DNA from 2 places in the Priestia sp. TRN 1309 genome. Region 1 is predicted to be linked to the other one. Evidence: a T-box and tRNA genes for the amino acid it is inferred to sense, from the RefSeq annotation. Region 1 holds a T-box; the other holds one or more tRNA genes.
What was found. The T-box of region 1 lies ahead of pheS (phenylalanine--tRNA ligase subunit alpha). A T-box ahead of a tRNA ligase gene usually reads a tRNA of that ligase, here a tRNA-Phe.

Region 1 (3,277 bases):
CTTCGAGATACAGTGGTAGATGTGGCAGATGAATTAAATATTCCGTATCAATTTGATGCAATTGCTGGAGGCGGTACGGACTCGGGTTCTATCCATATTTCAGCTAACGGGGTGCCAGCACTTTCGATTACAATTGCAACTCGTTATATCCATTCTCATGCAGCAATGCTTCATCGTGATGATTATGAAAACGCAGTTAAATTAATTGCGGAAGTCATTAAGCGCTTAGACCGAGATACGGTTAACGCCATTACGTATAATTGAAAAAAGCTCATTCTCCTAGGAGAATGAGCTTTTTGTTGTACATAGGAAAAGGTTATTTATTTTAAACCGTTTTCAAGCGTTGTCAGAATTTCTTCTTTTTCTGATTCCGGAGACTTTTCCCAAAGCACTTCAAATAAAACACCAAGTCCAGGGAGCATTTTTTCTTCACCGCTTTGAATAGCGTCAGAAATTGTAGCCTCAAGCTCTTCTTTTGAGTTTCCTGAAACGTTTGCAATAACAGCATTTCGTAAATTAAGATCCATCATTTTCACCTCAGCTATCGTAAAGTTACCAATAGTTTTTGTTTTCTTTGCGATTTCTATGTACAATAAAGTGAAACTTATCTAATGATTATTGAACAAAATGTAATCGAACTATTTATTTTTGTATAGATAAAGGAGTTATGTTTGTGAAACAAATTGATTCAGTTAAAAATCCGCAGGTAAAAGCGTGGAAAAAACTGCATAATAAAAAAGACCGTGATAAGCAGGGCCTTTTTATGGTAGAAGGCTTTCATTTAGTCGAAGAGGCTATCAAAAATAAGGATTGTGTAAAGGAACTAATTATACGCGAATCGACCGAAGTGCCCGCACAGTGGGATATAGACGGTATCGAAATAATCGTTGTAAACGAAGCAATTAGTAAGTTATTATCTGACACAGAAACACCTCAAGGAATTATTGCCGTGTGTTTTCAAACAAAGCATGCGGAAATTATTCATACAGCACAGAAAGTATTGCTTTTAGATGCCGTGCAAGATCCAGGTAACCTAGGCACCATTATCCGAACCGCTGATGCTGCGGGAGTGGAGGCTATTATCATTGGAGAGGGCAGCGTGGATGTGTACAACCCAAAAGTCGTTCGTTCAACGCAAGGAGCTATTTTTCACCTTCCAATTGTAAAAGGCGATTTACTCGAAATAATTTCATTGTTAAAAGAAAGAGGAATAGCAGTTTACGGCACGTCGTTACAAAATGGAAAGGTCTACACACACGTAAAACCTTCAAACGAATTTGCGCTGATTGTGGGAAATGAAGGAAACGGCGTAAGCGAGAAAGTGTTGGAACAAACGGATCAGAATCTGTACATTCCCATCTATGGAAAGAGCGAGTCGTTAAATGTTGCCATCGCTTCTGGAATCTTACTTTATTATTTACGCGGAATGTAGTTGCATCGAGAACGTGTTTTCACTATAATAATACAATAGTTACATATGTAAAAAACGATGAAAGAGAGCAGTAGCTTATGTCCGTTTATGCAGGGAGAAAATGCCATGACTGAAAGCATTTTTATAAATGTAATAAGTGAATTCACCTCTTGAGTTGACACTTAGACCATCTTACATAGATGTAAAGGTGTTCCGGAGATTCCGTTAACTTGAATGAAGTGAACTGTATACGTCTGTGTATATAGTTAACAAGGGTGGTAACGCGACTAATCCTCGTCCCTTTTTTGGGAGGAGGTTTTTTTATTTGTCATTTTTTACGTTAAAAGGAGGAATAAGTGATGAAAGAACGTTTACAAGAACTTCAACAAGAAGCAATTGCAAAAGTCGAAGCAGCAAGTGCTTTAAAAGAATTAAACGACGTACGCGTAGCTTATTTAGGAAAGAAAGGCCCTATCACAGAAGTACTTCGCGGTATGGGAAAACTTTCAGCTGAAGAGCGTCCTGTAATGGGAGCACTTGCAAATGAAGTACGTGAAGCGATTGCATCTAAAATTGAAGAAAAACAAACGGCGTTAGAAGCAGCCGAGGTAGAGCGTAAACTTGCTTCAGAAACAATTGACGTAACGCTGCCGGGACGCCCGGTTAAAGCAGGTACGCATCACCCGCTCACAAGCGTGGTTGAAGAAGTAGAAGATTTATTCTTAGGAATGGGCTATGAAGTAGCAGAAGGACCAGAAGTAGAGCAGGACTACTATAATTTCGAAGCGCTGAACTTGCCAAAAGGTCACCCAGCACGTGATATGCAAGATACGTTCTATATTACGGAAGAAACGCTTCTTCGTACGCATACATCAACTGTTCAAGCTCGTGTTATGAACAAGAATGAAGGCAAAGGACCTGTTAAAATTATTTGCCCAGGTAAAGTGTACCGCCGCGATGACGATGATGCTACGCATTCACATCAATTTATGCAAATTGAAGGTCTTGTAGTAGACGAAAACATTCGTATGAGCGATTTAAAAGGCACGCTTGAAGTATTTGTGAAAAAGATGTTCGGTGCAGACCGTGAAATTCGTCTTCGTCCAAGTTTCTTCCCATTCACTGAGCCGTCTGTAGAAGTAGACGTATCGTGTGCAAAATGTGGAGGTAAAGGCTGTAATGTATGTAAACAAACAGGCTGGATTGAAATTTTAGGAGCCGGTATGGTTCATCCAAATGTTCTTGAAATGGCTGGATACGATTCAACTAAATATCGTGGTTTTGCTTTTGGAATCGGTGTAGAGCGTATTGCTATGTTAAAACACGGCGTGGATGATATTCGTCATTTCTATACAAATGATGTTCGTTTCTTAGATCAATTTAAACAAGTATAAAGGAGGGACTACGATGTTTGTATCTTATCGTTGGTTACAAGAGTATGTTGACTTATCAGGCGTAACGGCAGAAGAGTTAGCTGATAAAATCACAAAAAGTGGAATTGAAGTTGAAGGTGTAGAAAACTTAAATAAAGGCATCAGCGGAGTGGTAATTGGTCACGTTGTAGAACGTGAACAGCATCCAAATGCGGATAAATTAAGCCGCTGTCAAGTAGATCTTGGCGGAGGAGAAATCGTTCAAATCGTGTGCGGAGCACCTAACGTGGCACAAGGTCAAAAAGTAGCGGTTGCAAAAGTGGGAGCTGTACTTCCAGGTAACTTTAAAATCAAGCGTGCTAAGCTTCGCGGTGAAGAATCGAACGGTATGATTTGTTCTCTTCAAGAGCTTGGCATTGAAAGCAAGCTTGTGGCAAAAGATTATCAAGAAGGCATCTTCGTCTTCCCAAGTGATGCTGAAGTAGGAGCGGAT
Region 2 (3,277 bases), on a different contig from region 1:
AGAAGAACGTAAAGGTGAAAATAAGATTGGTACAACGAAAAAAGGTATTGGACCAGCTTATATGGATAAAGCAGCACGTGTTGGTATTCGAATTGCCGATTTACTAGACCGTGAAGTATTTGAAGCAAAATTAACACAAAACTTAGCTGAAAAGAATCGCCTTCTTGAAAAAATGTATGAAGTAGAAGGCTTTACATTAGAAGAAATTTTAGATGAGTACTATGAGTATGGTCAACAAGTTGCAAAATATGTTGTTGATACATCAGTAGTATTAAATGATGCGTTAGACGAAGGACGTCGTGTACTATTTGAAGGCGCACAAGGTGTTATGTTAGATATCGACCAAGGAACATATCCATTTGTTACATCTTCAAACCCAGTAGCGGGTGGAGTAACAATTGGTTCTGGTGTAGGTCCATCTAAAATCAAACACGTTGTAGGTGTATCAAAAGCCTATACAACTCGTGTTGGTGACGGTCCTTTCCCAACTGAATTAACAAACGAAATCGGTGATCAAATCCGTGAAGTAGGACGTGAATACGGTACAACAACTGGTCGTCCTCGCCGTGTAGGTTGGTTCGACAGTGTAGTTGTACGTCATGCTCGCCGCGTTAGCGGAATCACAGACTTATCTTTAAACTCAATTGATGTATTAACGGGAATTGAGACATTAAAGATTTGTGTAGCTTACCGTTATAAAGGGGAAGTTATGGAAGAATTCCCTGCTAGCTTAAAAACACTTGCAGAATGCGAACCTGTATATGAAGAGCTTCCAGGTTGGACAGAAGATATCACGGGTGTGAAAACATTAGATGAGTTACCTGATAACGCTCGCCACTACTTAGAGCGCGTGTCTCAATTAACAGGTATTCCTTTATCTATTTTCTCTGTAGGTCCAGATCGTACACAAACAAATGTATTACGTGGTGTATATAGCTAAATAAAAAGAGTTAGCTCTTCGTGAGCTAACCTTTTTTATTTATAATTGGTGCTTTTTTAACAAGACTTTTAAAAAAAGCTCAATAATAAAAAGAAAGTTTTAAAAAACTATTGCATTTATATGAAATATCATGTTATTATAATAAGCGTCGCTAAGAGATATAACATGAGCCATTAGCTCAGTTGGTAGAGCATCTGACTTTTAATCAGAGGGTCGAAGGTTCGAGTCCTTCATGGCTCACTTTTGTTACAACGTGGCCCGTTGGTCAAGCGGTTAAGACACCGCCCTTTCACGGCGGTAACACGGGTTCGAATCCCGTACGGGTCATTTTTAATATTTTTAATACATAGCATATAGACTGAGGTCCCGTGGTGTAGCGGTTAACATGCCTGCCTGTCACGCAGGAGATCGCGGGTTCGATTCCCGTCGGGACCGCCATTTTGGCTCGGTAGCTCAGTTGGTAGAGCAAAGGACTGAAAATCCTTGTGTCGGCGGTTCGATTCCGTCCCGAGCCATCAAAAAGCATGACTTTATTTAAAGTCATGCTTTTTTCTTTTATTTACATTTAAAAGAAAACGTTATTTGCTTTGCATCTCTTTTATGGTAATATATTACTTTTGTATTTAGAGATGGTTGAAAATCATATATCTTCATGTATAGTAGAGGATGAACTTGTGACGTTTCAAGGGTTATCAAGTATAATAAAACTACGGTATTCAAACAGTATGAATACTATCTTTTATATTTTGCTTCAACTAATAAAGGAGAACGATGATCATGGATAAACGTATTTTAGTCGTAGATGACGAAAAGCCGATTGCAGATATTTTAAAGTTTAATTTGCAAAAAGAAGGTTACGAAGTATTTTGTGCTTATGATGGCGTAGAAGCACTTGAAAAAGTGGAAGAAGTACAGCCTGAAATGATTTTATTAGATATTATGCTTCCTCAGAAAGATGGAATGGAAGTTTGCCGAGAAGTGCGCAAAAAATATGATATGCCCATTATCATGTTAACAGCAAAAGACTCTGAAATTGACAAGGTTTTAGGTCTAGAATTAGGTGCAGATGATTATGTAACTAAGCCGTTCAGTACGCGTGAATTATTAGCACGTGTAAAAGCTAATTTACGTAGACATCAGCAGGTAGCTGTTCCAACAGAAGAAAGTGAAACGAATGAAATTACGATTGGAGCACTTGTTATTCATCCAGATGCTTATATTGTGTCTAAGCGCGGAGAAACGATTGAACTGACTCATCGTGAATTTGAGCTGCTGCATTATTTAGCGAAGCACATTGGACAAGTCATGACGCGTGAACACTTGCTTCAAACTGTATGGGGTTATGACTATTTTGGTGATGTGCGTACGGTAGATGTAACAGTTCGAAGATTACGTGAAAAAATTGAAGATAATCCAAGCCATCCAATGTGGATTGTAACAAGACGTGGAGTAGGCTATTATTTACGCAGCCCAGAGCAGGAGTAATTTTAGATGAAGAAAGTAAGGCTCCTGCAATCTATTCATTTAAAGTTTGTATTGATTTATGTGCTGCTCATTTTAATTGCGATGCAAATTATTGGGGTCTATTTTGCACGACAATTAGAAAAAGAATTAGTTAACAACTTTCGAACGTCTCTTCAAGAGCGGACAGACTTGCTGACGTATAACATTGGACAAGAAATGGTGAAAAATCGTGATGATGATTCACCGACTCTTGAGGAAGACTTAAAGACTATTTTAAGAGATTTTGCTTCAAGACCCAATTTAGCTTCAAATGATATGAATGACATTTCTGAAGTAAGAGTCATTGACCAAAATAGAAGAATCATTGCTACATCGAACTCAAATCCTCAACAGATCATAGGTAAAAAGACTAATGATTTAGCGATTACAAATGCGTTGTTAGCAGGAACGAACTCTGATAATGTATTTGTTGATCAAAGCGGGCAGCGAATCAGAGTTATGATACAGCCTATTCGTTTACAGGATAAAGTAGGTGCCAGTCAATCAAGTTCAACTAATAAAAATGGAAAAGTTCAGTCTAGCGAAGAAATCTTAGGCGCTATTTACTTAACAGCTTCCATGGAGCCTGTTTACGATCAAATGAGTAATATCAATCAGATCTTTAAGGCAGGTACGGTGATTGCTCTTTTTATCACAGCTATTTTAGGCGTGTTTTTAGCTCAGACCATTACTCGTCCAATGTCTGAAATGAGAAAACAAGCACTTGAGATGGCCAAAGGGAATTTTACGAGAAAAGCTAAGGTGTACGGGTATGATGAAATTGGTCAGCTAGCTCTCACATTCAACAACTTAACAAGAAAGCTTCAAGAAGCA

Region 2: it has a tRNA-Phe gene. The T-box ahead of pheS (phenylalanine--tRNA ligase subunit alpha) is inferred to sense a tRNA for this amino acid. The anticodon was not compared.

Annotation. Positions count from the first base shown of each region.
Region 1 is NZ_JBOZGM010000006.1:218,481-221,757, reverse strand. Features, by position in the region: gene ACRPLQ_RS22600 (M42 family metallopeptidase) at 1-264, shown strand, start outside; gene sspI (small acid-soluble spore protein SspI) at 321-527, opposite strand; gene ACRPLQ_RS22590 (TrmH family RNA methyltransferase) at 668-1,432, shown strand; T-box leader at 1,481-1,716, shown strand; gene pheS (phenylalanine--tRNA ligase subunit alpha) at 1,771-2,805, shown strand; gene pheT (phenylalanine--tRNA ligase subunit beta) at 2,819-3,277, shown strand, end outside.
Region 2 is NZ_JBOZGM010000005.1:30,284-33,560, forward strand. Features, by position in the region: gene ACRPLQ_RS19705 (adenylosuccinate synthase) at 1-940, shown strand, start outside; tRNA gene ACRPLQ_RS19710 (tRNA-Lys) at 1,108-1,180, shown strand; tRNA gene ACRPLQ_RS19715 (tRNA-Glu) at 1,196-1,267, shown strand; tRNA gene ACRPLQ_RS19720 (tRNA-Asp) at 1,303-1,378, shown strand; tRNA gene ACRPLQ_RS19725 (tRNA-Phe) at 1,383-1,455, shown strand; gene yycF (response regulator YycF) at 1,718-2,425, shown strand; gene walK (cell wall metabolism sensor histidine kinase WalK) at 2,432-3,277, shown strand, end outside.